DNA from 2 places in the Paramicrobacterium agarici genome. Region 1 is predicted to be linked to the other one. Evidence: predicted binding sites of a transcription regulator. Region 1 holds the regulator's gene; the other holds the start of a gene.
What was found. The regulator HspR, encoded in region 1, represses chaperone genes until heat shock. The targets are predictions, from matches to a motif close to AAGTTGAGTCNNNNNGACTCAACTT.
Positions count from the first base shown of each region.

Region 2: the regulator HspR is predicted to act here: its motif matches at 2,262-2,286, upstream of ATJ78_RS08725 (ATP-dependent Clp protease ATP-binding subunit).

Region 1 covers NZ_PDJE01000001.1:1,197,699-1,202,640, forward strand. Annotated here, with positions in the region: gene dnaK (molecular chaperone DnaK) at 1-195, shown strand, start outside; gene ATJ78_RS05920 (nucleotide exchange factor GrpE) at 198-860, shown strand; gene ATJ78_RS05925 (DnaJ C-terminal domain-containing protein) at 866-1,840, shown strand; gene ATJ78_RS05930 (heat shock protein transcriptional repressor HspR) at 1,843-2,265, shown strand; gene ATJ78_RS05935 (hypothetical protein) at 2,394-3,107, shown strand; gene ATJ78_RS05940 (hypothetical protein) at 3,268-3,945, shown strand; gene ATJ78_RS05945 (class I SAM-dependent methyltransferase) at 3,949-4,942, shown strand, end outside.
Region 2 covers NZ_PDJE01000001.1:1,769,263-1,774,204, forward strand. Annotated here, with positions in the region: gene ATJ78_RS08715 (molybdopterin-dependent oxidoreductase) at 1-1,487, opposite strand, end outside; gene ATJ78_RS08720 (mismatch-specific DNA-glycosylase) at 1,618-2,184, shown strand; gene ATJ78_RS08725 (ATP-dependent Clp protease ATP-binding subunit) at 2,306-4,828, shown strand; gene ATJ78_RS08730 (MFS transporter) at 4,890-4,942, opposite strand, start outside.

The DNA.
Region 1 (4,942 bases):
GACGAGGATGCTGTCAAGACAGCCTTCGATAAGCTCAACGAGAGCCAGGTCAAGCTGGGAGAGGCAATCTACTCGCAGGCTCAGGCCGAGGGTGAGCAGGCGCAGGCGGCGGGCGAGCAGCCCACTGCTGAAGAGAACTCCGACGACGATGTCGTCGACGCCGAGGTTGTCGACGATGAGGACGAGAAGAAGTAGGAATGACTGACAAGAACCAGAACCCGGACGAAGAGCCGAAGGTCAACGACAAACGTCGCATCGACCCGGAGACCGGTGAGGTTCGTCAGCCTGACGCGACCGCGGGGTCGGAGGCAGACGCCTCCGGCCCTTCGGCACAGGAGGGCGCTGCCGATGAGGCAGCGGCCGACGACGAGCTCACGGTCGACGACATCCTTGCCGCCGCGGACGACGCTGCGCCGGAGGGCGAAGCGCCCGCATCGAACGTGCGTGAGGCCGAGCTGCTGAGCGACCTCAAGCGCGTCAACGCCGAATACGCGAACTACCGCCGCCGTACAGAAGAGAACCGCGAAGTCGAGAAGCAGCGCACGACAGGCGCCGTCTTGGACGCCCTGCTTCCCGTGCTTGACGATCTCGATCGCGCCGAGAAGCACGGCGACCTCGAGGGTGACACCGCGTTCGCCCAGATCTCGTCGAAGCTCCGCCAGTCGGTGGAGCGGCTCGGTCTGGTGAAGTTCGGCACCGAAGGCGAAGCCTTCGACCACAACAAGCACGAGGCGATCTTCCAACAGCCCAGCCAGGACGTCGAGACGGAGACAATCGTCGACGTCGTTCAGACCGGATACTTCGTGGGAGACACACTGTTGCGAGCGGCCAAGGTGGTCGTCGCTGTTCCTGCCGAGTAGGTGCCATGGCCAGTCAAGATTGGTTCGACAAGGACTTCTACAAAGTCCTCGGCGTCGACAAGAATGTGAGCCAGGCTGACCTCAAGAAGACCTACCGCAAGCTGGCTCGCAAGTACCACCCGGACTCGCACCCGGGAGATACTGCGGCAGAGTCAAAGTTCAAGGAGATCTCTGAGGCGTACTCGGTGCTCTCTGACGAGGCTCAGCGCAAGGAGTACGACCAGGTTCGCGCCATGGGATCCGGCGCCCGATTCACGGCACCGGGCTCCGGCGGCGGCAACGGCGGCTTCGAGGACGTCTTCGGCGGAATGTTCGGCGGCGGAGGCGGCGGCTACCAGCAGGCTGACTTCGACGATATCCTCGGAGGCATGTTCGGAGGCGGTCGCTTCGGGCAGTCGAGCGGAGGATTCCGCGGCTTCGGAGGCCCGACGCCCGGACGTGATGTGACAGCATCCACGACCCTCGACTTCACGACTGCGACCAAGGGCGACACGATCACCCTGCAGACCTCTGACGGGCGGCCGATCAAGGTGAAGATTCCGGCAGGCGTCTCGGACGGCCAGAAGATCAAGCTGCGCGGAAAGGGCCAGCCGTCGCCCGATGGCGGACCTGCGGGCGACATCGTGCTGACTGTGCACGTTCGCAAGCACCCCGTGTTCGAACGAGAAGGGCTGAATCTGCGCGTGCGCGTGCCTGTGACCTTCGTCGAAGCCGCACTCGGCGCGACGATCGAGGTGCCGACGCTCGATGGTGCACCCGTCAAGCTCAAGGTGGCTGCCGGAACTCCGAGCGGCCGCGTGCTGCGTGTCAAGGGCCGCGGCGTCGAGACGTCGAAGGGAACCGGCGACCTGCTCGCCGAGATTCAGGTGGCGGTGCCCGCGCACCTGTCAGCTGAGGCCGAGTCCGCGCTCAAGGCGTATCACGACCTCGAGCCGAACGAGAACCCGCGCGCAGAGATCCTCGCGAGAACACGAGGCTGATCATGGATGAGAACTCACCGGTCTTCGCCATCGCGGTGGCTGCCGAGCTCGCGGGCATGCACCCGCAGACGCTGCGGCAGTACGACCGCATCGGGCTCGTGCAGCCCAAACGCACGGCCGGTCGTTCTCGTCGATACTCCATGCGCGACGTCGAGCAGCTGCGCGAGGTGCAGCGGCTCAGCGGCGAGGGAGTCAGTCTCGAAGGAATCGCCCGCATTCTGAGTCTTGAAAACGAGGTGAGTCACCTCAGAGAACGCGTGCGCGAGCTCGAGAATGCTCTTGCCGACCAGGTGCTCAAGGCTCAGGGACGCCGCGTCTTCGCCGCGGGGGAGCATGGCGACGTCATTCCCCTGCGCAGCGGAACGCGAACTCAGAGGCGCACCGAGATCGTCGTCTGGCGTCCTCGCCGCGACGACGAGCAGTAAACACGCAATGCCGGTCACCGAGTTTCGGTGGCCGGCATTTGCCATGTGTGGGCACGGGGACTTCTCTCCACAGACAACACAGTGCCGTTCTGCAACAGTGATGAGACGAGCAGAACAGGAGCGACGCCGTGATGAACAATGGGCCGGCCCCTCAGCATCCTCACCCGGGGTACGGACAGCCGATGCGCTTTGCCGCTCCCGGCTACCCTGGCGGGCAGCATCCGATTCCGTATCGCCCGGTCAGCCGCTCTCGCCCAGCGCTCACCCGATCTCAGAAGACAGCCGCGCTTTGGGCGGGCGCGATCGGCTTTCCGATCATGTCTCTGGGATTAGCTATCGTGATCACGCTGCTGGGCTGGTCAGCGGTTATCGGCCTGCTCACCGCCGTCGCATCCCAGCTCGACGACACGAGCGCAGACGCCGCCCGGATGCTGACCGAGATGGACATGATCTGGAGCGATTACTGGTGGATATTCGCCCTCGTTCTGCTTGCCGGACTTGTCGTGTGGGCCATCGGTTACGGCGCGAGCATCGGCATCGCGAAGATCGGAAACGTCAACAAGGCCGCTGGCGCAACCTGGGCGGGGTTCGGCATCGCCAGCTGCGCGGGATTCGTTCTGATGTGGCTTGGGAACATCGTGTACCTTATGGGCGCGGCCGTCGTCGCGATGCTGAGTAGTGACGGGTTCGGCGGCGCCTCCCTGATCTTCAACATTGTTTTCGTTGTACTCGGCATAGTCGTCTGGGCTGGTGCTGGCGCACTGAGCTGGTGGTGGATGGCGCATTGCCTCAGGGCACGTCACCCCGCCCAGCGCTATGCGAGCGAGCCGTACTACGTCTGATTACGCCGTATGCGATTGGGGGTGAGGATGCTGCCGCCCCTCTTCGTCGTCCACAAGCTGGCCCTCGTGCGCTGTTATTCACATATCGCCAGCACGGCGTGAGCCGGAGGCATGCAGCTTGAGAAAGTGGTCCTTCCTCGTCGAACCGGAAGGACCTCGTGTGACGAACTCTCCAGAACCGCCCCCGGTGCCTCTGCCGCAACCTCCTCAACCGGTGCCGCGACGGTATGGCGCTCCGGTACAGCCCCCGAAACCACCACCGCTGACGCGTCGCCAGCGCACGAGCGCTCTCATTGCTGGCGGAGTGTCGTTCGTGCTCATCGGCGGCAGCACGACGCTGCTGATTCTCTACGCCATGTCGGCAGCAGCGGTACTGGCCTTCGCGGGCACATGGCAGCTCGTTCTCGGCGCCGGCGAAGACTTCGGTGAGACTGTGGCGGCGCTCGTCATGCAAGGTGCCCTCTACGGCGGCATCTTTCTCGTCGCGTGCGGGATGGGCTACGGCGCGAGTTTGCTCATCTTGCGTGCAGGGAGGGTGTACAAACCGAACATCACGACGCTCCTCGGATCAGGAATCGCCTTAACAGCGTGGTCGACGTTCGCCGGCGTTTTCGTCATGGTGTACCTCGCCGCAGCTCCGCCATCGCAGCCGTGGAACCGCACGACGAACGCCGCCGACCAGTTTCTCGTCGTGTTCATCGTCGCGCTGGCGCTCATCAGCGGCATCGTCGTCGGCGCGCTCGGCTGGTGGCTTGCTGCTCACCTGCTTCGTTCGCGCCGCGCTCCCCGCACGGTGCCGTGGGCGGCGCGAGGGCACGACACGCGGCCGTACCCTTGAACCGTGGAGTTCTCGTTTGATGCCCTGCGTCGGTGGCCCGACATCGAGGCCCCCAACCTCTACGCTTTCGACGCAACAGACAGGCTGGTGCTCGACACCGCGGCACAAGAGATAGCGGATGCTGGCGAGGGCGGCGTCGTCGCGATCGGCGACCGCTACGGAGCGCTCTCGCTCGGCGCCGCGACGCTGCACAGTGCATCTGGCATACGCGTGCATCAGGACGCCCTCTCGCAAGAGCGCGCGATTGTCGCAAACGCCGACCGGTTCGACCTGAGTGACCGCATCGCGCTCCACGCGCTTGACGCAGATCTCGTGCGCGACGCGCGCGTTGTGTTGCTGCAGCTGCCGCGCTCGCTCGACGCGCTCGACGAGATCGCTCGCCTGATCGCGGGGTACGCAGCGCCGGGCGTCCGGGTTTTCGCGGGCGGAAGGGTCAAGCACATGACTCCCGCGATGAACGAGGTGCTGTCAGCATCGTTCGCGTCGGTCGAAGCCGGTCTTGCGCGACAGAAGTCGCGTGTGATCACAGCATCCGCTCCTCGCCCCGCGGGGTCGCACACGGACTCCTCGTGGCCGCGCTCGCAGCGTCATGCCGATCTCGATCTCACGGTGTGGGCGCACGGCGCGGCGTTCGCCGGTACGCGCATCGACGTCGGCACGCGGTTTCTGCTCGACTACCTCGAGAGTGTCCCCGAGACCGCGCACCGCATCGTCGACCTCGGCTGCGGTAGCGGTGTGCTGGCCACCGCCTTCGCGATTCAGCGACCGGATGCTGCCGTCACCGCTACAGATCAGTCGGCTGCTGCCACAGCATCGGCCTGTCTCACGGCTGACGCGAACGGCGTCGGCGAGCGAGTCGCCGTCGTGCGCGATGACGGAATGTCAGCTGTGCCTGACAGGTCAGTCGATGCTGTGCTGCTGAATCCGCCCTTCCACATCGGGGCATCAGTGCACGCGGGCATCGCCCTCAAGCTGTTCGCCGAGGCAGCGCGGGTGC
Region 2 (4,942 bases), 570 kb from region 1:
CTTTGAACTGTGCCTTCGGCGTCGGTGGCACGAGCTTCGATGGTGTGCGCTCCTGGGGGAGCATCCCACTCATAGACCCACTGCACCCACGTGTCCGCTGAGATCGGCTCAGCGAGCCGACCCGGCATCCATTCGCCTCCATCGACGCGAACCTCCACCGCGCGAATTCCCGTGTGCTGCGCCCACGCGATGCCGGCAACGGCAATCGTGCCGACGTCGAGCGTCTTGCGTCCGGTCGGTACATCGATGCGCGAGCTGACCTTGACCGGACCCTTCTCAGCCCAGCCTCTGTTGGTCCAGTACGCGCTGGAACGCGCGAACGTTGTGACCTCGAGCTCGACGACCCACTTCGTTGCCGAAACATAGCCGTACAGGCCGGGCACGACCATGCGGACGGGTGAACCATGCTGGGGTGGAAGCGGTACGCCGTTCATGCCGACGGCAAGCAGGCAATCGCGATCCTCTTGCTCGAGAACCTTGAGCGGTGTGCCAGCCGTGAAGCCGTCGATGCTCCGCGACAGCACCATATCGGCGCCCGCGCGCGGCTGCGCCCGTCTGAGGAGCTCTCGAATCGGATAACCGAGCCATGTCGCGTTGCCCGTCAGGTCTCCGCCGACCTCGTTCGAGACGCACATGAGCGTGATATTCCGTTCTGTGAGCGGCAGTTCGAGCAACTCGCTGAAGGTGAGCGTCAGCGGGTTGTCGACCATTCCCGTGACGCGCAGGCTCCAGTCGTCAGGCGCGATGGACGGAATCTGAAGTGCGGTGTCGATGCGATAGAAATAGCGATTCGGGGTGATCAGCGGTGTGATGCCCGTGACGTCGAGAGCGGCGCCTTCGGGAATCGGGGGAGCAGGGGCCGCGGGACGCGGCAGCTTGATCGCCTTTCGAGCGGCATCGACCGCGAGGGATCCGGCATTGATGGCCCGGGACCCCGCGCCGATGACGGCGGCGCCCACGGCCGTGCTCGCGAGCACGACGAAGAAGCTGCGCCGCGACGCGACACCGGGCTGTCTCTGCCCGGTGCTGGATGGACGAGCGTCTGCCTGCCAGTGCGTGAGCAGTCTGCCGATTCGCAATAGCGTAAACACCGCTCCGAGCGTCCCGACGACGGCAGGGATCGCCCACCAGGGATCGGATTGCTCGCGCGTGGTCGCCGCAACGGTGGCGACGGCGCCGAGCACGCCGAAGATCACGACGCCCCACGGAGTACTGCGCACCTGGAGGATCCCTGCCGCCACCGCGGCCGCCACGAGAACGGCGGCGAGGAGCGTGAGAAGGAAGATCTTGTCGTTCGTGCCGAAGACGGCGATCGAGACGTCCTTTGCCCATGCGGGTGCGACATCGATGACGACAGAGCCGATTGCGATGATGGGACTGCTGGCGGGAGCGATGACGAGCGCAAGAGCTTCGGCAATGGCCGTCCCCACCGCCGCACTCACGATCCCCGAGAGTGCGGCCCACGTCAGAAGTGGTCTCGGCTTCATGGAGTCACCTTAGGCCGCATTCTCGTGAGTTCTCCGATTATCCGATGTCTGGACGCACCCCACGTGCGCGCGTCACGCTGCTGTCGGATGCTGTGCCCTGACAGCATCCGCGTGGCGCGAGAATGGGGCCATGCCGTTTACTCGTGAGCAGCTCGAGTCCTTTCGCAATGCGCCCGTTCCCGATCTGGTTGATGATGGCGTTCTCCTGCTCTTCGTCGGGATCAACCCGGGACTCTGGACGGCGGCGACGAGCACGCCGTTTGCGCATCCGGGAAACAGATTCTTTCCCGCGCTCCGTGAAGCGGGCATCTTCGATGCGGGAACCACGTTCTCAGACGGTCTTTCGGACTCAGAACGCCGCCGGTTCACGAACGCAGGACTTGGCGTGACAAATCTCGTGAATCGCGCCACGGTGCGTGCAGACGAGCTCTCCCTGCAGGAGCTGCGCGATGGGGCAGAGGCCCTTGAGCAGCGCGTTGCGCGACTCCAACCGCGCGTCGTCGCCATGGTCGGGCTTACAGCGTACCGGCAGGGGTTCAGGAGGCCGAAGGCGCGAGCGGGGCGTCAGGAGCAACGGCTCGCCGGCGCAGAACTCTGGGCGGTTCCCAACCCGAGCGGATTGAATGCTCACGAGACCATCGAAAGTCTCGCGCGCGCATACGCTGCGCCCGCGCGATCAGCGGGTGTCATCAGCTAGGAATGCCGTGCGAGGGCGCCCTTGATGTCTCGCAAAAAAAGTGGCGCAGTCGGGAATGATTCGAGAGCCCCAGCGTTACATTGAGTCGAAGGCACTCAAGTTTACTGTGGAGGTCAACACCTTGCCTGCATACTTCGGCCCCGTCGGCTCAGATCCACGCTCATTCGACGAGTTCCTCGCTCGTTACCTGCAGGGGCAGCGGGCCGCTCAATCAAGCCGCTCCATTGACATCACCCGCGTGCTCACGCGACGCACTCACGGCGTGCTCAATGACGCCGCCCGCTTCGCGGTGGAGCACGGCCATCACGAAGTCGACGCATTGCACATCCTGCGCGTCATGGCACTAGAATCGCCCGCCGCCGATGCCATGCGCGGCACGGGCGCGGATCCCGACGCGATCGCGACGAGCGCGGAGCAGGGACTGCCTGCAGCCCGCGAGCGCGATGCAGAAGAGCAGTCGCCCTCGCTGACGTCGTCTGCGCGACGTCTGCTCATCGACGCGTATCAAGTTGCTCGCGGATTCGGTTCGACCTATGTTGATCCCGAACACCTGTTTCTGGCGTTCGTTCTCGGAGACGACTCTCCGGCAGCGCGAATTCTGCAGAAGGCCGGCGTGACCCCTGCAGCGCTGCAGGCCGCAGCGAACGGGGAGGCTCCGACTCAGACCTCGACGGGGCAGGCCACGGGTGAAGCATCCGACAGTCCCATGCTCGAGCAGTTCGGTCGCGACCTGACGGCTGAAGCGCGTGAGGGCAAGCTTGATCCCGTCATCGGGCGCGCAGATGAGATCGAGCAGGCTGTTGAGATTCTGTCGCGGCGCACCAAGAACAACCCCGTGCTCATCGGCGACGCCGGCGTCGGAAAGACGGCTGTCGTCGAGGGTCTGGCACAGAAGATCGCGGCCAAGAGCGTGCCAATTCAGCTTCGCGAGAAGAGCGTCATCGAGTTGGATGTCGCGGCGATGCTGAGCGGCACTCGCTACCGCGGCGACTTCGAAGAGCGTCTCACCACCGTGATGAACGAGATCAGTGCTCGCAAGGACGAACTCATCGTCTTCATCGATGAGCTGCACACCGTCGTCGGAGCGGGTGGAGGCGGCGAAGGCGGAATGGATGCCGGAAACATCCTGAAGCCCCGACTCGCTCGAGGTGAATTGCACCTCATCGGCGCCACGACGCTCACGGAATACCGCACAATCGAGAAGGATGCTGCGTTCTCACGCCGTTTCCAGCCGATCACGGTCGGTGAGCCGAGCATCGACGACTCCGTGACGATTCTTGACGGTCTCAAGGGCGCATACGAGCAGTTCCACGCCGTCACCTACACGGATGAGGCGCTGCGCTCTGCCGTCGAACTTTCTGCACGGTACATGACCGACCGCTTCCTGCCGGATAAGGCCATCGACCTGATCGACCAGGCGGGCGCTCGAAAGCGTCTCGCCGACGGAGAAGCTCTCGACCTCGACACCCTGCGCACGGAGCTTGCCACACGCGAGGCCGAGAAGGGGGATGCTGTCGAGCGCGAGGACTACGAGGAGGCGTCGCGCATTCGCGATCAGATCACCGAGATCGTCGCCACGATCGACGCCGCGACCGGGACGGCGCAGCCAGTCGTCGGAGAGGCTGACATCGCGGAGGTGATCTCGCGAGCGACAGGAATTCCGGTCAGTCAGGTCAGCGACGACGACCGCGTGAAGCTCGCACGGCTGGAAGAAGAACTGCACGAGCGCGTCATCGGACAGCACGACGCTGTCGAGATGGTGTCACGCGCCGTGCGTCGCAGCAGAACCGGCATGGGCGACGAACGACGTCCGGTCGGAAGCTTCCTCTTCCTCGGACCGACGGGCGTCGGAAAGACCGAGCTGGCCAAGGCTCTTGCCTCGTCACTCTTCGGCACCGACGACGCTATGGTGCGGTTCGATATGAGTGAGTTCGGCGAGCGGCACACGGTGTCGCGCCTTGTCGGAGCGCCTCCCGGATACGTCGGCTACGACGAAGCGGGTCAGCTTACGGAGCGGGTGCGTCGGCGCCCGTACTCCGTGGTGCTGCTCGATGAGATCGAGAAGGCACACCCCGACGTCTTCAACCTGCTCCTGCAGGTGCTCGACGACGGACGGCTCACCGATGGCCAGGGGCGAACCGTTGACTTCCGCAACACGGTCATCATCATGACGTCGAACCTCGGGTCTGAGTTCTTGTCCAGTAAGACCGGAGCAATCGGCTTTGTTGCCGACGGAGCCGAGGGGATCGACGTTCGTGCACGGGTCATGGGTCGCCTGCGTGAGTCGATGCGGCCCGAGTTCCTGAACCGCATCGATGAGATCGTGCTCTTCAGCAAGCTGGAGCCCGAGCAGCTGCACGAGATCGTCCGGCTGCTTGTGACCAGCACAGAGAAGCGCGTGCAGGCCCAGGGCCTCAGCTTCTCGATCGACGAGCAGGCCATCGAGTGGATCGCGCAGCACGGGTACGAGCCAGAGTACGGCGCCCGGCCGCTGAAGCGCCTCATCCAGCGCGAGGTCGACGATCGCATCGCCGAACTGCTCGTCGACGAATCGTTCGCCGACCGTGCCGGGGTTGAGGTGACGACGGCTGACGGTGAGCTCATCGTTCTGCCGAGCCACAGCGACACGCGCCTCGTCGCCTGATCACGCAACACACACGGCGGCTCCCGCATTGCGGGAGCCGCCGTGCTCGCGTTCACTCCGGTCAGGTCTTGGAGGACCCGGAATCGATGATGGGAATCTCCGTCGTCGGAATCT